Regions from separate parts of the Rugosimonospora acidiphila genome, predicted to be linked through region 1. Evidence: riboswitches for the same ligand, from Rfam matches in the RefSeq annotation. Region 1 holds a riboswitch; each other region holds the start of a gene.

Region 1 (3,269 bases):
TCGTGCGCGTCACCGGGGACCTCCCTCGACGGACAGGGCGACGGTGCGGTCGGCGAGCGCGGTGGCGAAGTCGCTGTCGTGGGTCACCGCGACCACCCCCCGGCCCTCGTCGCGCAGCTTCGCCAGAAGCTCCACCAGTTCGACCCAGGTGCGCCGATCCTGACCGAAGGTCGGCTCGTCGAGGATGAGCAGCCCGGGCGCGGTGGCCAGGGCGGTGGCCACCGACAGGCGGCGGGCCTCGCCGCCGGACAGCGTGTACGGGTTGGCCGCCGCCAACCGGTCAAGGCGCAGCCGTACCAGCAGATTGTCCACAGTGGACTTGATGGATTCCTCGCTCGCCCCGGTGCGGCGCGGCCCGAGCGCGAGTTCGTCCCGCACGCGCGAGGTGACGAACTGGTGCTCCGGGTTCTGGAACACCGAGCCGATGTGCCGGGCCAGGGACGCGGCCCGCCACCGGTGCGGCGGCCGACCGGCGAGCGGGCCGGCCAGCCGTTCGGTCGCGGCCACGGTGCCGGAGCCGGGCGCGAGCAGGCCGCCCAGCAGCAGGGCGAGCGTGGACTTGCCGGCGCCGTTCGGGCCCACCACGGCCAGCGCCTCGCCGGCCGGTACCGTGATGTCCATAGTGGACAGCCGGTCGGGTACCGCCACCCGTTCGGCGCGCAGCAGCACCGGGCCGGGGGAGCCGGCCGGCCGAACCGGGCCAGCCAGCGATCCGGCATTCGTCGCGCGGGCGAATGTGACCTGGTGCCCCGGTACCCACACGCCCCGCTCGACCAGCCACGAACCGTGCGTCGCGAACACCGCCTCGGGTACGCCGTCGGCGACGACCCCGCCGCCGGCCTCCAGCACCACCACCCGGTCGACCAGCGGCAGCACCTCGGCCACCCGGTGCTCGACCAGGATCAGGGTGGTGTCGCGGGCGGCCAGGATCCGGGCGATGGCGGCACGGATCTGCCCAGCGCCGGCCGGATCGAGGTTCGCGGTCGGCTCGTCCAGCAGCAGCAGCGACGGGCGCAGCGCGAGCGCGCCGGCCAGCGCCAGCCGCTGCGCCTCGCCGCCGGAGAGGGCGGCCGTGTCGCGGCCCCGGCCGTAGCGGAAGCCGACCGTGGCGAGCGCCTCGTCCACCCGGGGCCAGATGTCCGCCACGGGTACGCCGTGATTCTCCAGGCCGAACGCGACGTCGTCGCCGGCCCGAGACATCACCAACTGGGTCTGCGGATCCTGGAAGACGATGCCCGGGGTCAGGCCGCCGAGGTCGATGGTGCCCTCGCGCTCGCCCGAGTCCTCGGCGAGCAGCCCGGCGAGCGCGGCGAGCAGGGTGCTCTTGCCGGCCCCCGAGGGGCCCAGCAGCAACACCCGTTCGCCGCGCTCGATGCGCAGATCGACTCCGCGCACGGCCCAGGCCTTGCGGCCGGCGTGCCGCCAGCCGAACCCGTCCAGCCGGATGGCGTCGGTGCGGTTCAAACGGCGGTCCGCTCCCGACCGGCCGGAAAGCGGTCCAGCACCCCGGTCTGGGCCAGCCCGCGGGTCAGCGCCCAGCCGCCGAGGCCGGTGATCACCAGGCCGCTGCCGGCCGAGACGGCGACCTGACCGATCTTCCAGGCGGTCGAGTAGTCGGGGTAGTAGAGCACGATGTCCAGCAGTCCGGCGGCCGCGCCGGCCAACAGGCCGCCGACCAGCGCGGTGGGTAGCTTGCTCGAGCGGTACCCGGTGGCCGCGAACGGCAGCTCTCCGCCGAAGCCCTGCAACAGGCCGTACAGGATGGTGGACAGGCCCCACTGGGCGCCGAGCAGTGCCTCGATGGTCGACGCGACCAGCTCGGCGAACAGGCCGGCACCGGGCTTGCGGATGACCAGCGGTCCGACCACGGCGGGTAGGAACCAGATCCCGTTGAGGGCCGCGCGGGCCGGCGGGAAGCCGGGGAACGCGCCGTCGAGACCGTTCCAGATCTGATCCCAGGCGTAGAACACGACGCCGAAGGCGACCGCGATCACTGCGGCGACCACGATGTCGACGGTCCGCCAGCGACGGATTTCCATGGACAATTCCTCCCGGTAGACGACATACCAGGAGAAGACGCACGCCATGCCCCCAATGGACATGGCGCGGCTGGAGATCGACCGAACTCCCTGCGCTGGCATTACCCAGATCAGGTTCGAGGGTCTGTGACCGTCCCGGCCACACTCTCAGCGCTGCGCGCTCCCCTGTCGGACGAAGGCTCGGGCCCCGTGGATCGGTGTCTCGTGGATCACGGGAAACGAAGTCTTCGCATGAAGTTGTGCCGCCGAGGGTAGCACCGGACAAGACGCTACCGCCGGGTAGTACCCGCGAGTAGCGTGGGTCACAGGAAGCCCGACCAGACCACTGGGGGGTGGCCATGACGACGATGGATCAACGCTCCGCGCAGTTCGGCCCGGACGGCGGTGAGCCCTCGGAGGCGACCGCCCAGCAACCGCCGGCGAGGACCGACCCTGATCCGGCGACCGGGCCGGTGACCGCGCGGACAGATCGGAGTCCGACCGACGGGTCGGCCGGCGTCGACGAGCGGCAGGCCCGACAGACCGCCGAGGCGGCCCGCGAGACGGAGTGGCGCAAGCCCAGCTTCGGAAAGGAGCTGTACCTCGGCCGGCTGAGGATGGACCTGATCGACCCGTGGCCGGCGCCCGATCCGGCGCGCGCGGCCAAGGCCGAGGAGTTCCTCGCCCGGCTCAGCGAGTTCGCCGCCGGCATCGACGGCGCCCGCATCGAGCGTGAGGCGCGGATCCCCGACGAAGTCATCCGCGGCCTCGCCGAACTGGGCGCGTTCGGCATGAAGATCGATGAGAAGTACGGCGGCCTCGGCCTGTCCAACCTGCACTACTGCCGGGCGCTGGCACTGGTCGGGTCGGCGAACCCGGCGATCGGCGCCCTGCTGTCCGCGCACCAGTCCATCGGCGTGCCCCAGCCGCTCAAGCTGTTCGGTGACGACGAGCAGAAGCGGAGGTTCCTGCCCCGGCTCGCGGCCGGGGAGGTGTCCGCGTTCCTGCTCACCGAGTCGGACGTGGGCTCCGATCCGGCCCGGCTGTCCACCACCGCGACCCCGGTCGAGGGCGGCTACCGGCTGAACGGGGTCAAGCTGTGGGCGACCAACGGCACGCTCGCCACGCTGCTGGTGGTGATGGCGCAGGTGCCCGCTCGTGGGCCGGACCAGCAAGGCGGCGATCGACAGTCCGGAGGGCACCGGGGCGGGATCACCGCGTTCGTGGTGGAGGCGGACTCGCCCGGCGTGA
Region 2 (3,269 bases), on a different contig from region 1:
CGGCATGCCCGGGAGGGCGACGACGAGACCGGGCGCCCATCAGCCTGACCCGCTCGTCACGGGGAGGTACACGGCGCCGCCGGACGCCACGAACTCGGCCGACTTCTCGCTCATGCCGGCGGCGACCGCGGCGTCAATACTGACGCCGTGCTCCGCCGCGTACCGCTGCAGTTCCTGACCGATCTTCGGGGAGCAGAACCGCGGCCCGCACATCGAGCAGAAGTGCGCGACCTTCGCCTGCGGGACGGGCAGCGCCTCGTCGTGGCACGTGCGCGCGGCCTCCGAGTCGATCGCCAGGTCGAACTGGTCCTCCCAGCGGAACTCGAAGCGCGCCTTGGACACGGCGTCGTCCCAGGCCCGGGCGCCCGGATGACCCTTGGCCAGGTCGGCCGCGTGAGCAGCGATCTTGTACGCGATGACCCCGGCCTTGACGTCCTCGCGGTTCGGCAGCCCGAGGGCGCCCTTGGGCGTGATGTAGCAGAGCATCGCGGTGCCGTACATCGCTCCCATCGCGGCGCCGATGGCCGAGGTGATGTGGTCGTAGCCCGGCGCGATGTCGGTGGTCAGCGGGCCGAGGGTGTAGAAGGGTGCCTCCCGGCACCACTCCTGCTGCAGGTCGACGTTCTCCTTGATCTTGTGCATCGGTACGTGGCCGGGGCCCTCGATCATCGCCTGCACGTCGCGGCGCCGCGCCACCCAGGCCAGCTCGCCGAGGGTCCGCAGCTCGGCGAGCTGGGCCGGGTCGTTGGCGTCGGCGATGGACCCCGGCCGCAGCCCGGCGCCGAGGGAGAGGGTGATGTCGTACTGCGCGAGGATCCTGCATAGGTCCTCGAACCGGGTGTACAGGAAGTTCTCCTGATGGTGCGCCAGGCACCAGGCGGCCATCATGGAGCCGCCACGCGAGACGATTCCGGCGATCCGCCCGACCGCCAGCGGGATGTGCCGCATCAGCAGGCCGGCGTGCACCGTCATGTAGTCGACGCCCTGCTCGGCTTGCTCGATGACGGTGTCCCGGAACAGCTCCCAGGACAGCCGGGTCGGGTCGCCGTCGACCCGCTCCAGCGCCTCATAGATCGGTACCGTGCCGATCGGTACCGGCGCGTTGCGCACGATCGCCTCGCGGGTCTCGTGGATGCGCTCGCCCGTGGTCAGGTCCATCACGGTGTCCGCGCCCCAGCGTGTGGCCCAGCGCAGCTTCTCCACCTCCTCATCGACGCTGGACGTTCCCGACCCGGAACCGATGTTCGCGTTCACCTTGACCAGGAAGCGTTTGCCGATGATCATCGGCTCCGACTCCGGGTGGTTCGCGTTGGCCGGCAGCACGGCTCGGCCGGCCGCGATCTCGTCGACCACCGTGGAGACCGGCACGCCCTCACGCAGCGCCACGAACTCCATCTCCGGGGTGGCCATGCCCGCACGGGCGAAGCGCAGCTGCGTGCCGCCGGCGACCCGTTCGGCCACCCACGGCGCCCGCAGCGGCGGCAACCCGACGGCCGGCCCGTCCGGGGCCGGTCCGGATGTGTCGTAGAGCCTGACCGCCGAGCCGTCGCCCGCTAGCGTCACTTCACGGAACGGCACCCGGATGTCGGTGCGCGGGCCCGTCACATAGACCTTCATGTCCCCCTCCACTGAAGCCCAGACGATTTCAGCGGGCCGCGTTGCCCACCCTCGAAACGCCGCGATCCGGGGCGAGGCGCCCCGGATCGCGAGAGATTTACGCAGTTGCAGTTATCAAGTGCGATTGGCACTTGCATGGGCACTGTGCTCACCGCGGCCGATGCGCGGCCCTTCGGTGCCGGATCTCGATCCCGACGCGCATCCGGGACCAGACGCAACCGGCTCGTGCATGAGCTCACCGCCGCTCCTCCCTGCGCCGGCATTACCCGGATCAGGTTCGACGGTCAGGGGCGCCTCAGCCCCACTCTCAGCCCAGTGCTCCGGGCTCCCGTGGAAAGTTGTGTGTCTTTTGACGTTATGCGCGGTGACCGTTCTGCGCAACGGTGGTTCAGCCGATGTCCCAGGTCGGTTCGGGTGCCTCCACCACTTCGCCGTCGCCCTGGAACACCAGGAACCTGTCGAAGGAGCGGGCGAACCAGCGGTCATGGGTGACCGCGACCACGGTGCCCTCGAACCCCCGCAGCCCGTCCTCCAGCGCCTCGGCGGAGGCCAGGTCGAGGTTGTCGGTCGGCTCGTCCAGCAGCAGCAGGGTCGCCCCGTCGCATTCCAGCAGCAACACCAGGAACCGGGCCTGCTGGCCGCCGGAGAGCGTGTCGAACACCTGGTCGCCCTGGCCGGCCAGCTCGTACCGGCCCAGCACCTTCATGGCCGCGTGCCGGTCCATCCCGGCGCGGCGCTCGCCGCCCCGCCACAGAATGTCCACCAGGGTCCGCCCCATCAGGTCGGGCCGGTCGTGAACCTGGGAGAAGTGGCCGGCCACGACCCGCGCGCCGAGCCGGGCCGAGCCCGAGGCCGCCACCGGCTCCACCGTGGACAGAGCGGGAGCCTCCGGCTCGGTACCGCCGACGGCGAGCAGCCGCAGAAAGTGCGACTTGCCGGTACCGTTGCCGCCCAGCACCGCCACCCGGTCGCCGTACCAGACCTCCAGGTCGAACGGGTAGGTCAGCCCCTCCAGCTCCAGGCCCTCGCAGATGATCGCCCGCTTGCCGGTGCGCCCGCCGGACAGCCGCATCCGGATGTCCTGCTCGCGCGGCGGCAGCGTGGGCGGCCCGGCCTCCTCGAACTTGCTCAGCTTGGTCTGCGCCGACTGGTACCGCGAGGCCATCTTCGAGTTGTACGACGCCTTCTGCTTGTACATCAGCATCTGCGCGCGCAGCTTCTCGCGCTCCTCGTCCCAGCGCCTGCGGTCGCGCTCCAGCCGCTCGTGCCGGTCGGACCGCGCCGAGTGCCAGGACTCGAACCCACCGGGGTGCACCCAGGCCGAGCCACCCTCGACGGCCACCACCCGGTCGGCGGTGCGGGCCAGCAGCTCACGGTCGTGCGACACGTACAGCACCGACTTCGAGGACTCGGCGAGCCGGCTCTCCAACCAGCGCTTGGCCGGCACGTCCAGGAAGTTGTCCGGCTCGTCGAGCAGTAGCACCTCGTCGCCGCCGCGCAGCAGCAGTTCCAGCGCGAACCGCTTCTGCTGCCCGCCCGAGCAGGTACCGACCCGGCGGTCCCGCACCGCGTCCCAGGACAGGCCCAGGGCGGCGACCGCAGCGGTGTCGAACAGCACCTCGGCGTCGTACCCGCCGGCCTCGCCCCACCCG
Region 3 (3,269 bases), on a different contig from region 1:
GGTCAGCACGTGGTCGTCGGCCTCGAGTGGTCTCTCGTTGCGCGGCACGATCTCCACCCCTTGACGCCCGGATAGGTATCAACGCGACTGAATCCGGCGTTTCTGTCGCGCGGCCATTATCCGGAGTCTGTTGTCCGGCGTCCAGCCAGCGACACCGGACAACGTTTGGCGGATATAACCGGCTGGCCGGTGTCTGCCGACGGGACGGCTCCCGCCAGCACCAACCCGGTCGGGCCACGTCGTACGGGGGCGGCACGACATCGGCGAACTTCATCGCCAACCGAAGCCGATTTAACAGCCGAGCCTTTCACTTGCTTGAGAAAAGCGAGTCGAGGCGGCATCGAAAGTCCGATTTCGACACCAGTCAGGGAGCCTCGATGAGCACGAGTTCGTACCGCGGCGACAGCGCCGGCATGGGTGGCAGCCATCACGAGGCCAGACCCGCCTAGGGCCTTCCGGGGGGAGCGCAGCCGGAGCCGGCGTGTGGCGGTGCGAGCACCCCCGCCCCAGCGGGAAGCGCCCCGTCTACGCCGCCTCGGCGAGGGTGGCGGCCGACAGCCGTTGGGCCCAGGCGCGCGCCGCCGCTCCCGGATCGTCCGCCTCGGTGATGGCCCGCACCACGACCACCCGGCGGGCGCCGCGGGCCAGCACCTCGTCCAGCCGGTCCAGGTCGATCCCGCCGATCGCGAACCAGGGCCGGGTACCGGAGGCCGACCGCGTGGCGTGGCTGAGCAGGTCCAGGCCGGCGGCCGGCCGGCCGGGCTTGGTCGGGGTGGCCCAGGTCGGGCCGGCGCACAGGTAATCCGCGCCCGGCTCGTCGCGCGCCGCGTCGAACTGCTCGGGCGAGTGGGTGGAGCGACCGATCACCGGCCCGTCCCCGATGATCCGGCGGGCCAGCGGCACCGGCAGGTCGTCCTGGCCCAGGTGCAGCACCGGCGCCCCGCAGGCGTGCGCGAGGTCGACCCGGTCGTTGACCGCGAACAGCTTGCCGTGGCGCTCCGCCGCCTCCGCGAACACCTCCAGATAGCGCAGTTCCTGCCGGGCCTCCAGCCCCTTCTGCCGCAGCTGCACGATGTCCACCCCGCCGGCCAGCACGGCGTCGAGGAAGTCCGCCAGGTCACCCTGGCGGGTGCGGGCGTCGGTGCACAGGTACAGCCGGGCGCCGGCCAGGGCGGCCCGGACCTGCTCGGGTGATCGTGAGCTCATGGTCGGCGACGGTACCCGATGCGCCGGTATCGGCCGGCGCGTATGGTGAACCGTGCACGGGAGCCCGGTAGACCGGGCTGAGAGGGCTGGCTGGGAGCCGCCGACCGTTGAACCTGATCCGGGTAATGCCGGCGCAGGGAGTGCTCACCGACCCCCAGCCGCCGCGTTGCCTCGCGCACGCGGCGTGACCACGGGAGGCCGGATGGGTAGCGGCGCCACCGACGTCGTGGTGGTCGGCGCGGGCGTGATCGGGCTGTCCATCGCCTGGCGCTGCGCGCAGCGGGGGTTGGCCGTGACCGTGCTGGATCCGGCGCCGGGCTCCGGTGCCACCTGGACCGCCGCCGGCATGCTCGCGCCGGCCACCGAGCTGCACTACGAGGGGCGCCCGCTGCTGGCGCTCACCCTCGACTCGGCGGCCCGGTACCCGGGCTTCGTCGCCGAGCTGGCCGACGCCACCGGGGTGGACGTCGGGTACCGGCGGTGCGGCACCCTGCAGGCCGCCTGGGACGCCGCCGACCTGGCCGCCCTGCGCGACCTGCACGCCTTCCAGTCCTCGCTGGGCATCGAGTCGGAGCTGCTGACCAGCAGGCAGCTGCGCGCCGCCGAGCCGGCCCTGGCGGCGGGGCTGCCCGGCGGCCTCTGGGCGGCCGACGACCACCAGATCGACAACCGGATGCTGCACGGCGCGCTGCGCCGGGCCGCCGGCGGTGCCGGCGTGCGGGAGGTCACGGCCCGGGTCGGCGGCTGGCTGAGGCGCGGCCAGCAGGTGGTCGGCGTGCGGACCGAGAGCGGGGACCGGTTCGAGGCCGGCACGGTGGTGCTGGCCGCCGGAGCCTGGTCGGCGGCCGTTGCCGAACTGCCAGCCCAGACCGGGCCCTCGACACCGGCGGGGCTTCAGGTTCCGGCGGGGCTTCAGGCTTCGGCGGGGCTTCCGGCGGAGGTGGTGCCCCCGGTCCGGCCGGTCAAGGGGCAGACGCTGCGCCTGCGTGGCCCGAGCGACCTGCTCAACCACGTGGTACGGGGTGCCGTGCGGGGCAGCCCGGTCTATGTGGTGCCGCGCGGCGATGGGAGCCTGGTGATCGGCGCGTCCAGCGAGGAGGCCGGGTTCGACCTGGGCCCGCGCGCCGGGGCCGTGTACGAGCTGCTGCGCGACGCCCAGCTGCTCCTCCCGGTGCTGGGCGAGGTGCGGTTCGACGAGGTGAGCACCGGCCTGCGCCCCGGCTCGCCGGACAACCTCCCGATGATCGGCGGCACCGTCGTGGACGGCCTGCTGGTGGCGACCGGCCACTACCGCAACGGGATCCTGCTCGCGCCGCTGACCGCCGACGCGGTCGCCGGCCTGATCACCGGCGAAGACCCGGGCATCGATCTGACCGCCTGCGACCCGCGCCGGTTCTCTCGCTCGGAGGTATCCGCATGACGCTGACGATCAACGGTGAACGGGTGGACCTGCCCGACGGGTCCACCCTCGCCGAGCTGGTGACCTCGTGGGCTCCCGCGGTGCGTGGGGTCGCCGCGGCGGTGGACGGTGCGGTGGTGCCGCGCGGCACCTGGACTCAGGTCGCGCTGTGTGAGGGCCAGCAGGTCGAGCTGCTGACCGCGGTACAGGGAGGTTGACGTGGACGATCCATTCATCATCGCCGGACAGGAACTCGGCTCCCGGCTCATCCTCGGCACCGGCGGCGCGCCGAGCCCGCAGGTGCTCGACGAGGCGGTGGTGGCCTCGGGTACCGCCATGTGCACGGTCGCCATGCGGCGGGTGGACCCGGGCACCTCGGGCTCGGTACTGGACGTGCTGGTGGCCCGCGGCGTACGGGTGCTGCCCAACACGGCGGGCTGCCGTACTGCCCGGGAGGCGCTGCTGACCGCGCGGTTGGGCCGGGAGGCGCTGGAGACCCCGTGGGTGAAGCTGGAGGTCGTCGCCGACGACGAGACCCTGCTGCCCGACCCGGTGGAGCTGCTGGACGCGACCGAGTCGCTGGTCGGGGACGGCTTCACCGTGCTGGTCTACACCAACGACGACCCGATCCTGGCCCGGCGCCTGCAGCAGGCGGGCTGTGCCG

What was found. A riboswitch is a leader RNA that binds a small molecule or an ion and turns the genes downstream of it on or off. The one in region 1 is predicted to bind thiamine pyrophosphate.
Region 2: it holds a riboswitch for thiamine pyrophosphate, as region 1 does, so the genes downstream of both, thiC (phosphomethylpyrimidine synthase ThiC) here and ABEA87_RS13705 (ECF transporter S component) in region 1, are expected to answer to the same signal.
Region 3: it holds a riboswitch for thiamine pyrophosphate, as region 1 does, so the genes downstream of both, thiO (glycine oxidase ThiO) here and ABEA87_RS13705 (ECF transporter S component) in region 1, are expected to answer to the same signal.

Annotation. Positions count from the first base shown of each region.
Region 1 is NZ_BAABJQ010000006.1:347,173-350,441, reverse strand. Features, by position in the region: gene ABEA87_RS13710 (ABC transporter ATP-binding protein) at 10-1,464, opposite strand; gene ABEA87_RS13705 (ECF transporter S component) at 1,461-2,039, opposite strand; TPP riboswitch at 2,110-2,216, opposite strand; gene ABEA87_RS13700 (acyl-CoA dehydrogenase family protein) at 2,378-3,269, shown strand, end outside.
Region 2 is NZ_BAABJQ010000001.1:479,272-482,540, reverse strand. Features, by position in the region: gene ABEA87_RS02435 (hypothetical protein) at 1-48, shown strand, start outside; gene thiC (phosphomethylpyrimidine synthase ThiC) at 40-1,617, opposite strand; TPP riboswitch at 1,849-1,959, opposite strand; gene ABEA87_RS02425 (ABC-F family ATP-binding cassette domain-containing protein) at 2,006-3,269, opposite strand, start outside.
Region 3 is NZ_BAABJQ010000030.1:77,626-80,894, forward strand. Features, by position in the region: gene ABEA87_RS34615 (nSTAND1 domain-containing NTPase) at 1-48, opposite strand, end outside; gene thiE (thiamine phosphate synthase) at 526-1,206, opposite strand; TPP riboswitch at 1,253-1,363, shown strand; gene thiO (glycine oxidase ThiO) at 1,409-2,626, shown strand; gene thiS (sulfur carrier protein ThiS) at 2,623-2,823, shown strand; gene ABEA87_RS34635 (thiazole synthase) at 2,825-3,269, shown strand, end outside.